DNA from 4 places in the Pantoea sp. SGAir0430 genome. Region 3 is predicted to be linked to each of the others. Evidence: predicted binding sites of a transcription regulator. Region 3 holds the regulator's gene; each other region holds the start of a gene.
What was found. The regulator Fur, encoded in region 3, represses iron uptake genes when iron is present. The targets are predictions, from matches to a motif close to ATAATAATGAGAACNACTATCAA.

Region 1 (3,462 bases), 450 kb from region 3:
ACAAGATCCGCAGTCCCGTCCGGGGCTGCGGATTTTTTTATGTCGTCAGAAATCGTAGCCGATTGTGGCGGTCAGCGTCCGCTCCGCGCCGCGATAGCAGTAACCGGTGCCGTAGCAGGCTGCCAGATACTTTTTATCCGTCAGATTGCGGGCATTCAGCTGCAGCCAGGCACCTTTCAGATTCGGCTGCCACGCGCCCAGATCGGCGCGCAGTGAGGCGTCAAACAGGGTCACCGACGGCAAACGGGTGGTGTTTTCGTTATCGGCCCACTGGCGGCCAATGTAGCGCACCCCGGCACCCGCGCTCAGGCCGTAATCAAACTGATAATGCCCCCACAGCGACGCCATGCTATTTGGCGTGACGTACGGCGTATGGCCATCGTTGCCGTCCACGGAATCCTTAAAGCGCAGATGGTTGAGCGTATAACCGGCGACGGTGCTGAACCGTTCGGTCAGCTGGCTGCGCGCCTCCAGTTCAATGCCCTGTGCATGCACTTTGCCGGACGGGGTGTAGGTGCCGTCCTGCACGTTACGGTTGGCCACATCGTTCTGCGTCAGATCGTACAGGGCCACGCTGTAGAGATCGCGCGTGCCGTTCGGCTGGTATTTCACCCCGGCTTCATACTGTTCTGAGGTGGTCGGTTTTAGCTGATTCCCGTCGGGATCGGTCAGCGAAGCCGGGGTTATCGCCTGGCTCCAGCTGACGTACGGCGACACGCCGTTATCAAAGGCGTACAGCAGCGCGGCGCGGCCGCTGACGTGATCGTCCTGACGACGACTATTGCCATTCTCTGACACGATGCGGTCATAGCGACCAGACAGATCCAGATGCCAGCGCTGCCACGCCATCTCATCCTGCAGATAGAGGCTGCTCTGATAGTAGCGGCGCGTCTGCGCTGTCCAGAGGTAATCCGGCTGGCTGCCGATGGCCTCGCCGCTCCAGGCATTCAGCGGTGAGGCAGCGCCGCTGGCGTCGCTCAGATCATTTTTGTAGCGGTGATACTCCGCGCCGAGCGTGACGCGATGCTGCAGCGCACCGCTGGCAAACTCCGCCTGCAGCTGGTTATCGGTCGCCCACGCGCTGAGCAAAGAGCGCTCACCAGAGTAGTAGCGATTGAGCAGGTCCGGATTGTCGCTGTTCCAGCCAATCTGGTACACCTGGTCGAGCGCCACGCTGGAATGGCTGTAGCTGCCGGTGCTGTGCACCGACCATACCTCATCGAAACGGTGCGAAAAGTCGTAGCCGTAAATCTGCTCATGACGTTTGAACTGATCCAGCGCGCTGTCGCCCTCATAGAAGCCGTCGCTCAGCCAGCGGCCATTGTGGCTGTACAGCGTGCCTTCCGCCGGCACCGAGCCGTGATAGCCGCCTGAGGGATCTTTTTGCAGATAAGCACGCAGCAGCAGGCTGGTGTCTTCATCCGGCTGCCACAGCAGCTGGGGTGACAGGGCGTATTTCTCTTCGCGCGTGTGGTCGTACTGGGTATCGCTGTTGCGCGTGATGCCGGTCAGGCGGTACGCCCATTGATCGTTAATTGCGTCGGTGTAATCAAAGGCGGCGCTGTTACTGGCATTGCTGCCGGTGGCGAAGCGTAAATGGCCCTGTGAAGCAAACTGCGGCCGCTTCGTGACCATGTTCACCAGCCCGCCCGGCACCGTCTGGCCATAAAGGGCAGAAGAGGGGCCTTTAATTACGTCGATGCGGTCAAGGAACCAGTTATCCACCTGCAGGATGTTGAAGCTGCCGCCGTCGCTCATCACGCGCAGACCGTCAAGGAAGGTGTTGTCGACGTCACCGCCGTGGAAACCGCGCAGCGAAATGGTGTCGTAACGCGTGGCCGCGCCACCAAAGTTGGTGAAAACCCCCGGGGTATAGCCCAGCGCCTGGTTCAGATCCTGCGCGCCCTGATCGTCAATCTGCTGACGCGTCACTACGGAAATGGACTGCGGCGTGGTGACGAGTGGACGATCGCTTTTCGTGGCGCCGCTGCGGGTGGCGAGATAGCCCGCCGTAGGCGAGGTGGCGCTCTCCTGCGGCTGTGCGGTGACCACCAGAGAGGGTTCGGCTACGCCGAGTGCCGGAAACGCCAGCGCCAGCGCGCACAGCAGCCGGCCACGGTTGAGGGGGAACAGCGCGGTCATAATGATTCCTTTGGCTGAGAACAAAAGCCGCACCACACCAGCGCGGCGGTTAATGATGAGAAAAAGAGTCATTTTAAGATTGAGAATTATTATCTTTTAGTAAGGGGTGTTTCAAGATGTAAAAGATAAGTAATGGAAAAGTGTGATGCGCAGGGGGATGCCGCAGCGCCGGGCGTGGCCATCGCCTGGCTGTGGCATCGGGCTTGAGAAGCAGGTGCGCACGCCGGCGCACCTGACGTCAGGGTTATTTCGCCGCGTTTAGCGTCGGCATTGAGGGGATGTCGCGCGTGCTGTCACAGGTTTTATCTTTCGGACAATACTTATCCAGCAGCTTCAGCGTTACGCCGTTGGTCCAGCCAAAGCCGTCCTGCAGCGGATACTCGCCGCCGCCACCACCGCCCAGCTGGGCGCCGTCGACCACATACTTCTCAACCAGCTTGTGCTCGCGATCGTAAGTTTGCTGCACATTTTGCAGGAAGCGCTGACCGATCTGCTGTGCCAGCTGGTTCTGCTTGTAGTGCTCCAGACCTTCGACCGCTACCCACTGCAGCGGGGCCCAGCCGTTAGGCGCATCCCACTGCTGGCCGTTGTTTACCGTCGTGGTGACCAGCCCGCCCGGTTTCAGCAGCTGTTTTTCCACTGCGGCGGCGGTGCGTTCCGCCTGCTTGTCGCCCGCCAGCTGCATATACAGCGGGAACAGCGTGGCGGCGGTGAGCTGGTTGTGCACCTGCTTTTTCTGGAAATCGTAGTCGGCATACCAGCCCTGTTTGTCATCCCACAGGTAACGATTGATCGCCGCCTGGCGCTTCTCTGCATCCGCCGCAAACTGCTGCGCTTTATCATTCTGTTTTGCCAGCTTCGCGGCTTTCGCCAGCGTCTGCTCCAGGTGGAACAGCAGGCTGTTGAGGTCCACCGGGGCCAGCTGGGTGGTGCGAATCGAGGCCAGATTGTGCGCATCGGTGAACCAGCGTGAGCTGAAGTCCCAGCCCGAGGCGGCGCCCGCGCGCAGATCGCGATACACCTGCTGTTTATTGCGCTCAGGCGCTTTTTTCGCGGTGTTGACATCGTCCAGCCAGGATTCGGTGCGCGGCACGTCACGGTCATCCCAGTAGCGATTGAGCAGGGTGCCGTCGCTCAGCTTCACCACGCGCTTGCTCGCCTGGCCGGCAGCCACCTTATCGCTGTCCGCCATCCAGTAGTCATACTCTTTTTGCAGCTGCGGCAGATACTGGCGGTAAACGTCGTCTCCCTTGTGGCTGGCCAGCAAATCCACCATCAGGCTGAAGAACGGCGGCTGCGAGCGGCTGAGATAGTAGCTGC
Region 2 (3,462 bases), 620 kb from region 3:
TCGCCCAGGTGATGCCGTTAAGCGAGCCGGCGCTCCACAGCCCGGCGCTGAGCGCCGACTCCAGCGAAGCGCTGATAATCAGCCAGGCATTGAGCGCCATCAGCAGCGCGCGCACGCTAATGCCCACGATGATTAACCGAAACGTTTCCACCCCGTTGCGCCAGGCAAACAGGTACACCAGCGCAGCCGTCGCGATACCGCCGATCAGCGCGGCCCCGGTCATTGCGGTAATACTTTGATTGAACAGCACCAGCGCCACCAGCACACCGCTGTAAGCGCCGGTATTGAAGCCGAGAATATCCGGGCTGCCGAGCGGGTTGCGCAGCAGCGACTGAAAAATTGCCCCGCTGACACCCAGCGCCGCACCGATCAGCAGCGCCATCAGCACGCGCGGCAGCCGCCACTCCACCACAATCAGCTGCACATTAGCCGCTCCCTGCCCGCGCAGCGCCTGCCACACCTGCTCCGCCGTAATCGGCAGCGCACCGCGCGTCAGCGCCAGCCACGTCAGCAGCGCACACGCTAATAGCAGCCAGCCGCCATGCAACCAGGCGCGCCGCGTCATAATCCACCTCGCCCGCGCTGGCGCCGTACCAGCAAAATCAGCATCGGCGCACCAAGGATGGCGGTCACTATTGAGACACGCAGTTCGCCTGCCACCATCATCCGCCCCAGAATATCCGCCGCCAGCAGCAGCGCCGGGGTGATCAGCGCCGTCGCTGGCAGCAGCCAGCGGTGATCGTTGCCCACCAGCCAGCGGGCAAAATGCGGCGTCATCAGGCCGATAAAAGCGATCGGTCCGACGGCGGCGGTCGCCGCGCCGCTCAGTAAGGCAATCGCCAGCAGGCCCAGCAGTTGAGTGCGCACCACGCGCGTGCCCAGCGCCGCCGCCATATCGCCGCCCATGCTCAGGCTGTTCAGCGACTGCGCCAGCCCCAGCGCCAGCGCCGCACCGGCCAGCACCGCCGGGCTCAGGGTACGCAACACGCTGAAATCGCGGATATCCAGCGAGCCGCTTTGCCAGAAGCGCAGGTGATCGTAAATGTCCGGATTGAGCAGCGACAGGCCGGAGGTTAAGCCCTCCAGCACCGCCGCCAGCGCCACGCCTGCCAGCGTCAGACGCACCGGATTGACGCGCCCGCCGCCCATCGCGCCAATCACCGTCATCAGCAGCGCCGCCAGCAGCGCGCCGCTGAAGGCCAGCGTCAGCCACTGCAGCGGGGAGTCCGCTCCCAGCAGCGCGATGCCGAGCACGATGGCAAAACCGGCACCGGCGTTCACGCCCAGAATGCCCGGCTCGGCCAACGGGTTACGCGTCAGACTCTGCATCAGCGCGCCCGCCAGCCCCAGCGCCACGCCAGCCAGCAAACCGGCCAGCGTGCGCGTCAGGCGCGCATCGCGCACGATGATGCACTCCGCGCTGGAGCAGGAGGCGGTGAGAGCGTGATACACATCGGAAAGCGGTATTGATTTGGCACCCAGCATCAGACTGAGCGCCATGAGGAGCAAAAGCAGAATCCCTGAGCCTGCTAATGCACGGATCTGGCGCATAGCGTTCTAAACCTTCACTGTTCGACGTCGTTGCGGTGCAACATAATGTGATAATGATATTTGTTATCGTTATTACTCGCGTTTGCCTATGTTACCATGAGTCGCCTCGCGGATGATGAGGAAAATTGGTGCAAAAAGGCGAAACAATGAACAAACCCTCTCACTTTATCGATCTCTCACTGCTGAAAACCCACGCGGCGTTTCGCGCGGTGTTTATTGCGCGTTTTATCTCGATTGTGGCGCTCGGCATGCTGGCCGTTGCCGTGCCGGTGCAGATTCAGCAGATGACCCATTCACCGTTGCTGGTGGGCCTCGCCGTCACACTGTCCGCTGCCGGCATGTTTACTGGCCTGCTGACCGGCGGCGTGCTGGCCGATCGCTATGAGCGTAAGAAGTTGATCCTGTTTGCCCGCACCACCTGCGGGCTGGGCTTTGTCGCGCTGGCGATAAATGCCGCGCTGCCCGCGCCTTCGCTGCTGGCGGTCTATCTGCTGGGCTTGTGGGACGGCTTTTTCGGTGCGATTGGCGTCACGGCGCTGCTGGCCGCTACGCCGGCGCTGGTGGGACGCGAAAACATTATGCAGGCCGGCGCGATCACCATGCTGACGGTGCGCTTCGGCTCGATTTTATCGCCGGCAATTGCTGGTGTGGTGATCGCGCACGGCGGCGTGCTGTGGAATTACGGACTGACCGCCTTCGGCACGCTGCTGACGGTGCTGACGCTGCTGCAGCTACCTGCGCTGCCCCCGCCTCCGCAGCCGCGCGAGCATCCGCTGCGGGCGCTGGCAACCGGCGTGCAGTTCCTGTTCGCCAGCCCGCTGGTCGGCATGGTGGCGCTGACCGGTGCGCTGGTGACGCTGGCCAGCGCCATCCGCGTGCTGTACCCGGCGCTGGCACCGCACTGGTCAGTCAGCGCCGACCAGCTCGGTATGCTGTACGCCGCCGTGCCGCTCGGTGCCGCCGTGGGTGCATTTACCAGCGGCAGGCTGAAACAGGCGGCGCGCCCGGGGCGGCTGGTGCTGGGCAGCGCCGTGGCCGGTTTCGTCGCCCTGGGCCTGTTCAGCCTGATGCCGACGCTGTGGCTGGCGCTGCTGTGTCTGGCGGGCTTCGGCTATTTCAGTGCCATCAACAGCCTGGTGCAATACGCAATGATTCAGCTGCTGACGCCAGATCATCTGCTGGGCCGCATCAACAGCCTGTGGACGGCGCAGAACGTGTGCGGCGATGCCCTCGGCGCCGCGCTGATTGGTGCCCTCGGTTCGTGGCTGTTACCGGCGCAGGCTGCCGCGGCGTTTGGCTGTGCCGCGACACTGCTTGGCGTCATGATGTGGTTGATGATGAAAGGATTACGGCGCTATCAGGCGCCCGCGCCGGTGCTGGCGCAGCAAACATCATGATTTGACGAACAGCTGATGCAGACGCGTCAGCAGATTGCTGGCGCTGTAGTAATCCAGGCGGAAGGTGTCGATGCCCAGCGCATAGACCTGCTTATCGCGCACCGCCGCGTTTTGTGCCAGGAACGGGTTACTCAGCACTGACTGCGCAGTTTTGTCATCGCCGGCAAACAGCAGGAAGCTGTGGCCGGTCAGGCTGGCGGCGAGATTCTCGCCCGAGAGCTGAATAATGTCTTTGCGCTGGCCCATACTGTGCCCCTGTTGCGTGTCGGCCGGCGGCTGCGCCAGTGTAAAACCGAGCTGCTGCAGCAGTTTGCCCTGCGCCGATGCGGCGGTCCACAGATTCACTGCCCGGCCATCACCGTTCCATACCATCGCGGAGACCGGCTGCGGCGGCAGCGTAATGGCCTGCTTCAGCGCCGCTTCGCGATCGTCGAACTCTTTTACGCGCTGCGCTGCCTGTGCTTCATGGCCGGTGGCCTGCCCCAGCAGCGTAACCACATCCTGCCAGCTCTTA
Region 3 (3,462 bases):
TAGCGCGGCGTCAATCCGCGAATTCTGCCGCCGTATCGGTGTGACTAAGCAGGACAATATTGTTGAGATGGCGTCGCTGGAGTCGTGCATTCGTGACGACCTCAACGAGAACGCGCCGCGCGCCATGGCGGTGCTGGATCCACTGAAAGTGGTAATCGAGAACCTGCCGGCCGGGCATGAAGAAATCATCAGCATGCCGAACCACCCGAACAAACCGGAGATGGGCACGCGTGAGGTGCCGTTCAGCCGTGAAGTGTGGATCGATCGCGCCGACTTCCGTGAAGAGGCCAACAAGCAGTACAAGCGTCTGGTGCTGGGTAAAGAAGTTCGTCTGCGCAACGCTTACGTCATTCGTGCCGAGCGCGTGGCGAAAGATGAAGCCGGCAACATCACCTGCATCTACGCTACCTGCGATGTCGACACCCTGAGCAAAGATCCGGCCGATGGCCGCAAGGTCAAAGGCGTTATTCATTGGGTATCGGCGATTCACGCGCTGCCTGCTGAATTCCGCCTGTACGATCGTCTGTTCAGCGTGCCAAACCCGGGCGCGGCCGAGGATTTCCTCACCACCATTAACCCGAACTCGCTGGAGATCAAACAGGGCTTCGTTGAGCCGGGTCTGCGTGCCGCCAGCGCGCTGGCGCCGTATCAGTTTGAGCGCGAAGGTTACTTCTGCGCTGATAGCGTGTACTCGCAGCCGTCGAAACTGGTGTTCAACCGCACCGTGGGTCTGCGTGATACCTGGGCAAAAATCGGCGAATAATTTTACTGCTTGATAGCACGATATGATCAGCAAAGGGCGAGCAATCGCCCTTTTTTATTGCCCGTTATCTGCAAACGGGAATCGATTATGCTGAACCAGACAAAAAACAGTAATTGCGCGCGATTACGACTAATCTGACTTTAATAAAATTAACTAATTTACCCGTGTGAAATCGTTATTTTCAGGTAGGCTATGCGCTCTTAAATGTTGCTGTGCGGGTTAGCGAAGGAAGAAAAATGACAAGTCTCGCTCTGGAAGCCAAACATAGCGTGGTGGTTTTACATCAGCTTATCGAACGTATTTTTAATCAGGCCGAAGGCAGCGATGACAGTATGGATCTGCTGCTGTCGCACTTTCATCCCGACTTCAAAATGGTGACGCCGCAAGGCAAACAGCTCGATCTCAATGACACTGAAACCCTGTTTCGCAAACTGCACGGGCAGCGGGAAGGGATGCGAATCGCCACCAGTGAGCATGCCATCATTTCCCAGCAGCAGCAGGAAGTGACCATTCAGTATCACGAACTGCAAATGCTTAACGGCAACAACCAGACCCGCATTTCGCTGGCGGTGCTGGACTGCAGCACGCCGGTTCCGCGCTGGCGCTATTTGCAGGAAACGCTGGTCGCCTGAACGCAGCCATAAAAAAACCGGTGCCTGGCACCGGTTTTTTTATACTGCATAGCATATTCAATTACTGATCGTGGAGCGTCTCGTCTTCGCGGCAGTCTCCCAGCGCACAGTGGCCGTACAGATACAGGCTGTGGTTGCTGAGTTTGATACCGTGGCGTGTTGCAATCTCACGCTGACGCGTTTCGATAGATTCATCGCTAAACTCGATCACTTTGCCGCAGTCGAGGCAAATCAGGTGATCATGATGATGCTGCTGGGTCAGTTCGAACACGGATTTCCCGCCTTCGAAGTTATGACGCGTCACGATGCCGGCGTCGTCAAACTGGTTCAGAACACGGTATACCGTCGCCAGACCAATCTCTTCGCCCATGTCGATCAGGCGTTTGTACAAATCTTCCGCACTGACATGATGGGACTCGGGTCCGGGTCCCTGAAGCACTTCCAGAATCTTCAGTCTGGGCAGCGTGACTTTCAGGCCAGCCTTTTTCAATGCGGAGTTGTTGTCAGTCATGCGGATATTGTCCTGTTACTTTGCTAGTCACTTACGGCGCAAAGGCCTTGAATGTGTGGTCAACGCGCATTCTCATTTGCGTCTCATTATAGAGCTCAGCCTGCGAAATGAAAACCGGCTGCGGCGGACAATTCCCCGGATGCTGTAAGGAGAAATGTCGTGAACCTCAGCGGGATCGTGCAGATCGATGTTCCTTTTCGCGCAGTCTCAGTCTGATGCCCGAGGAATAAGCAGATGACCGTTGCGGGTATTCTACAGAATTGAGGGAAAAAGTTAAAAAACCGTAGCTATTATTTTTATAGGTAATTCCATTGCCCGATGTGAGCCAGCGCCCACATCGGACAGGAAAGCATCAGGCTTCGATGATCGCCTGCAGCTGCAGCTCGTCAAAGATCTGCTTAACCCATTTGTCGACGCGCTCGTTAGTCAGTTCAGGCTGACGATCTTCATCGATGGCGAGGCCGAGGAAGTGTTTGTCGTCTGCCAGACCTTTAGAGGCTTCGAAGTGGTAACCTTCGGTTGGCCAGTGGCCCACAATCACTGCGCCGTTTGGCTCAATGATGTCGCGAATGGTGCCCATCGCGTCACAGAAGTACTCGGCATAATCTTCCTGATCGCCGCAGCCAAACAGCGCTACCAGCTTACCGTTGAAATCAATCTCTTCCAGCGTCGGGAAGAAGTCATCCCAGTCGCACTGGGCTTCACCGTAGTACCAGGTCGGAATACCCAGCAGCAGAATATCGAATGCTTCGAGATCTTCTTTGGTGCTCTTAGCAATGTCATGCACTTCGGCGACATCTTTACCCAGTTGTTTCTGGATCATTTTTGCAATGTTTTCAGTGTTGCCGGTATCGCTGCCGAAGAAAATGCCTACGATTGCCATGGAGTGAGTAACCTCTTAAATCCTGATTGTGAAAGTAAGTCAGAAGACGACACAGTTATGCGAATGATAGCAGACCGGCGAAAAGCGCGGAATGTGTAAAGCGCTGAGTTTGTGTTCCAGCGTGCGGTCTGCGCACGTTACGCCAGTTTGAGCTGCGCCAGCAGCATTTGTTCAATCAGTTCACTGCGGCTGATGTTCTGCTGCTCGGCCAGCGTATTAAGCGCGTCGACCGCTTCGCTGGACATTTTCAGCTCAACGCGGCGCAGGCCGCGCACCCGGTCGCGCTTCAGCTGGTTGCGCTTATTAATGCGCAGCTGCTCATCACGCGACAGCGGACTGGTTTTAGGGCGACCGGGACGCCGCTCGTCTGCGAAGAGATCGAGCGTGGTACGATCTGTCTGTTCTTTTGCCATGGTTTGTGAAACTGCGTGGGCGCGAACGGCGGAAAGGCGCTGCGCGATTTAAACATTTATCGGCCCGACCGCGGCGAAAAAAGCATCCGCGGCAAATTTTTAGCGCGACATCATACTCCAGCGCCCGGCGCGACGCCAACCCTAAACCGCCCGTAGCAAGCTTTTGCTTTTACAGGTTAAAAAAGCGGCGCACCGCGCGCAGTACGGCATCGGGTTTTTCGGCATGCACCCAGTGGCCGGCACCGCTGATAATGTGCGCC
Region 4 (3,462 bases), 360 kb from region 3:
CCCTGTGTTCAGTATCAGAAGCGGAAGGTGGCGGTACCGACGATCTGGCGCTCTGCGCCCCAGTAGCAGGCGTAGTCGCGGTAGCAGCTGGCAACGTATTCGCGATCGAACAGGTTGTTGATGTTGACGCCGACGGTTGAGCCCGGCAAGCCGAAGCGGCCCAGATCGTATTTCAGTGCGGCATCTACAGTGGTGTACGCGGCGACGTCAAAGTTCTGGTTGGCATTTGCGCCGCTGGCGTACAGGCCTTTGCTTTCACCCACGTAGCGTACCCCGGCACCCACGGTGAAGCCCGACAGTGCGGTTTCATGGAAGGTGTAATCGCCCCACAGCGAGGCCATGTGCTTCGGCACCTGCACCGGCGTACGGCCTTTCAGCAAGGTGTCTTCGGTGTATTCCGCATCGGTATATGAGTAAGCCGCCGTCAGGTTGATGTTGGCGTTAAGCGCCGCTTTGGCTTCCAGCTCGACGCCACGTGAGCGAATCTCCCCTCCCTGCACACTAAACTGCAGGCTGTTCGGATCTGCCGTCAGGTTTTTGGTTTTAGTCAGCTGATAAACCGCTGCGGTGACCACAATCGGGCGATCTTTTGGTACGTATTTTACGCCAGCCTCATACTGCTTCGCGCGGGATGGGTCAAAAGGTTTCCCATCAACCGTGGTGCCAGCCGTTGGGATAAAGGATTCGCTGTAGCTGAAATACGGCGCGATACCATTATCAAACACATAGTTCACACCACCGCGCCAGGTAAATGCCTGGTCGTGGTTTTTTACTTCGCTGTTACCGTTACGGTTCAGTGCGGAGGTCATCGCATAATCGTATCGCCCGCCCAGCGTCAGCACCCATTTATTCCATTCCATCTGATCCTGCGTATACAGGCCAGTTTGTTCCTGACGGTTCAGATATTGATAGGGGAAGGCGGCACCCACAGCATCATTACCGTACTGCGGATCGATCGCATTGATTGGCGCTGCGGAGGCAAATGCAGCATCAATATCATTACGGGTGCGCTGATAATCAACCCCCATCAGCAGCGTATGATCGACCGCACCGGTAGCAAATTTTGCCTGCACCTGATTATCGACAGCAAACTGATTCAGTTTCTCATCGGAAATGGCTGAACCACGTGTAATCTCTTGTGACTCAGGCAAATAGCCGTTGCCATAAATACTACGATAATTCGTTTTCAGCTCCGCATAGCGCAGATTCTGGCGCACCGTCCAGGTGTCGTTAAAGCTGTGCTCAAAGTTATAGCCAACCATTTTGGTGTTGCGCGAGATCTTATTGCTGTCTTCGCCTTCATCAAAATTGGTGGGCAGCTTATAGCTGCTGCCGTCCGGCCGGGTGATGCCCACCACGGTGCCTTCACGCGGCAGCCAGCCGTAATAGCCGGTTTCCGGTTCGTTCTGGAAGTAGGTCAACAGGTCAAAGCGGGTATTGGCATCGGGACGCCAGCTGAACGAAGGCGCAAGGGTATAGCGCTTCTCTTTGTTCATCTCCTGTTGCGCATCGGCGCTGCGCGCCAGGCCGGTCAGGCGATAGCTGTAAACGCCGTCATCATCCAGTGAGCCGCCAAAATCGAAGCCGGTGGAGAACAGGTTATCGGTGCCCATCTGGAACTGGACTTCACGCAGCGTCTCCTGGGTCGGCCGCTTGCTCACCAGTGACACCACACCGCCCGGGTTGCTCTTACCGTACAGCACCGAAACCGGACCGCGCAGCAGCTCCGCGCGCTCGAGGAAGTAAGGATCGATAGCGAATTCGGAGTAGTTGTCACCCTGCAGCTTCAGGCCATCCAGATACTGGTTGGTGTTGGTTTCGCTGAAGCCGCGAATCGACAGCGCGTCGATAACGTCCGAGCTGCCGCGGTTACCGGTCAGCACGCCTGGCGTGTAATTAAACGCACCTTTGACGCTGGTCACCGCATGCATTGACATCTCTTCCTGCGTCACCACCGACACCGACTGCGGATTCTTCTCGATTGGCGTATCGGTTTTGGTGCCGGTCGCGCTGTGTTTGGCGGCGATGGTCGGCGACGGTCCCCATGCGCTCTCCTGCGCGACGCCGCTGCCGCCATCAGCCGTCACCACCACGGTATCTTCGGCCAGCGCCTGCATGCTGAGTGTGCCCAGAGTCAGGGAAATCAATAACGCGAGCGGTCGACGGGTGGTCACCGCGCGCAGAGAACAAGGAAAAGTGTTTCGCGCATTCATAGTGGGATCTCATGAAAATAGAACAATGCAGGCGAATGGAAACGAGAATGATTATTAGACGCACGGATTTTAGGCGAAACCCGGCAAGCACCGCAAGATGTAATGCCTGATGGCGGTGAGTTTGCCAGCGGATCGCACATATCCATGATCGCGGCTAAAAAAATGGCGGGCAAAGAAAAGGCGCCGCAGCGCCAGAGGGAGTTAAATTCAGCTTTTATGCAAGACTCAGGCTGGAGCGCCGCCATGTATCGGGCGCCGCCACGTGGTGGTAAAGCGCCGGCACCGCACAGGCTCTGAAGGTGGAAAGCCGGTGCAGTGCCGGATGGCTTATTTACTGCCAAACATATCTTTAATCCAACCCGCGACGCCGTCAGAGTCCTTCTGCTCGCCCTGCGGCTGTTGCTGTTGCTGTTGCTGCTCTTGCTGTTGCTGCTGCTGCTGCTGTTGCTGCTGGCACAGCGCGTTCGGATCCAGCGCCCACACCGGCAGCGAACGCCATGTGCTGCTGCCGCTGCCGCAGACAAAGTTACCGGCCGAATCGATATTCATCTGAGTGATATCTTCCGGTGGCGTCAGGACCAGCGGCATCGGCGCCTGGTTGTCGAGGTAGCGACGATAGATCTGCATCGCACCGCTGGCACCGTACAGCTTCGAGGTCTGGTTGTTGTCGCGGCCAACCCAGGTGATCGCCACTTCTTTGCCATCAATACCGGCAAACCAGCTGTCGATCAGGTCATTGGTGGTACCGGTTTTCGCCGCCAGATGCGCACCCGGGAAGCGTGCGCCCAGCGCCCGCGCCGTACCGTGATCGGCCACCTGCTGCATGGTATACAGCGTCAGATACGCCGCCTGCGCCGGCTCAACGCGCTGCGCCTGCGGGAAGCTCTGATACAGCACCGTGCCATCTTCCGCGATCACCGAGCGCACCGCCGACAGCGCAGCGCGGTTACCGCCGCTGGCAATTGACTGGAACGCCTGCGCCACTTCAATCGGCGTCAGATTAAGCGCCCCCAGCAGCATGGCCGGTACCGGATGCAGCTGATCTTTTGGCACGCCCAGTTTGGTCCAGGTATCCACTACCGCATCGAGTCCCAGCGTCATACCGAGGTTAACGGTTGGCACGTTCATCGAGTTAGTCAGTGCATCCACCAGCATCACTTTACCGCTGAAGCGACGATCGTCGTTCATCGGCTTCCACACCGAACCGTTTGGCTGTTTCAGCGCAATCGGCTCGTCGGCGATCCAGCTG

Region 1: the regulator Fur is predicted to act here: its motif matches at 2,216-2,238, upstream of E7738_RS06530 (TonB-dependent siderophore receptor).
Region 2: the regulator Fur is predicted to act here: its motif matches at 1,605-1,627, upstream of fepD (Fe(3+)-siderophore ABC transporter permease).
Region 4: the regulator Fur is predicted to act here: its motif matches at 2,249-2,271, upstream of fhuA (ferrichrome porin FhuA).

Annotation. Positions count from the first base shown of each region.
Region 1 covers NZ_CP039427.1:1,355,973-1,359,434, reverse strand. Annotated here, with positions in the region: gene E7738_RS06530 (TonB-dependent siderophore receptor) at 46-2,142, opposite strand; gene treA (alpha,alpha-trehalase TreA) at 2,387-3,462, opposite strand, start outside.
Region 2 covers NZ_CP039427.1:2,419,750-2,423,211, forward strand. Annotated here, with positions in the region: gene fepG (iron-enterobactin ABC transporter permease) at 1-565, opposite strand, end outside; gene fepD (Fe(3+)-siderophore ABC transporter permease) at 562-1,551, opposite strand; gene entS (enterobactin transporter EntS) at 1,698-2,948, shown strand; gene fepB (Fe2+-enterobactin ABC transporter substrate-binding protein) at 2,943-3,462, opposite strand, start outside.
Region 3 covers NZ_CP039427.1:1,804,316-1,807,777, reverse strand. Annotated here, with positions in the region: gene glnS (glutamine--tRNA ligase) at 1-763, shown strand, start outside; gene E7738_RS08710 (hypothetical protein) at 1,000-1,395, shown strand; gene fur (ferric iron uptake transcriptional regulator) at 1,457-1,906, opposite strand; gene fldA (flavodoxin FldA) at 2,259-2,789, opposite strand; gene ybfE (LexA regulated protein) at 2,927-3,202, opposite strand; gene ybfF (esterase) at 3,372-3,462, opposite strand, start outside.
Region 4 covers NZ_CP039427.1:2,163,745-2,167,206, forward strand. Annotated here, with positions in the region: gene fhuA (ferrichrome porin FhuA) at 15-2,213, opposite strand; gene mrcB (bifunctional glycosyl transferase/transpeptidase) at 2,541-3,462, opposite strand, start outside.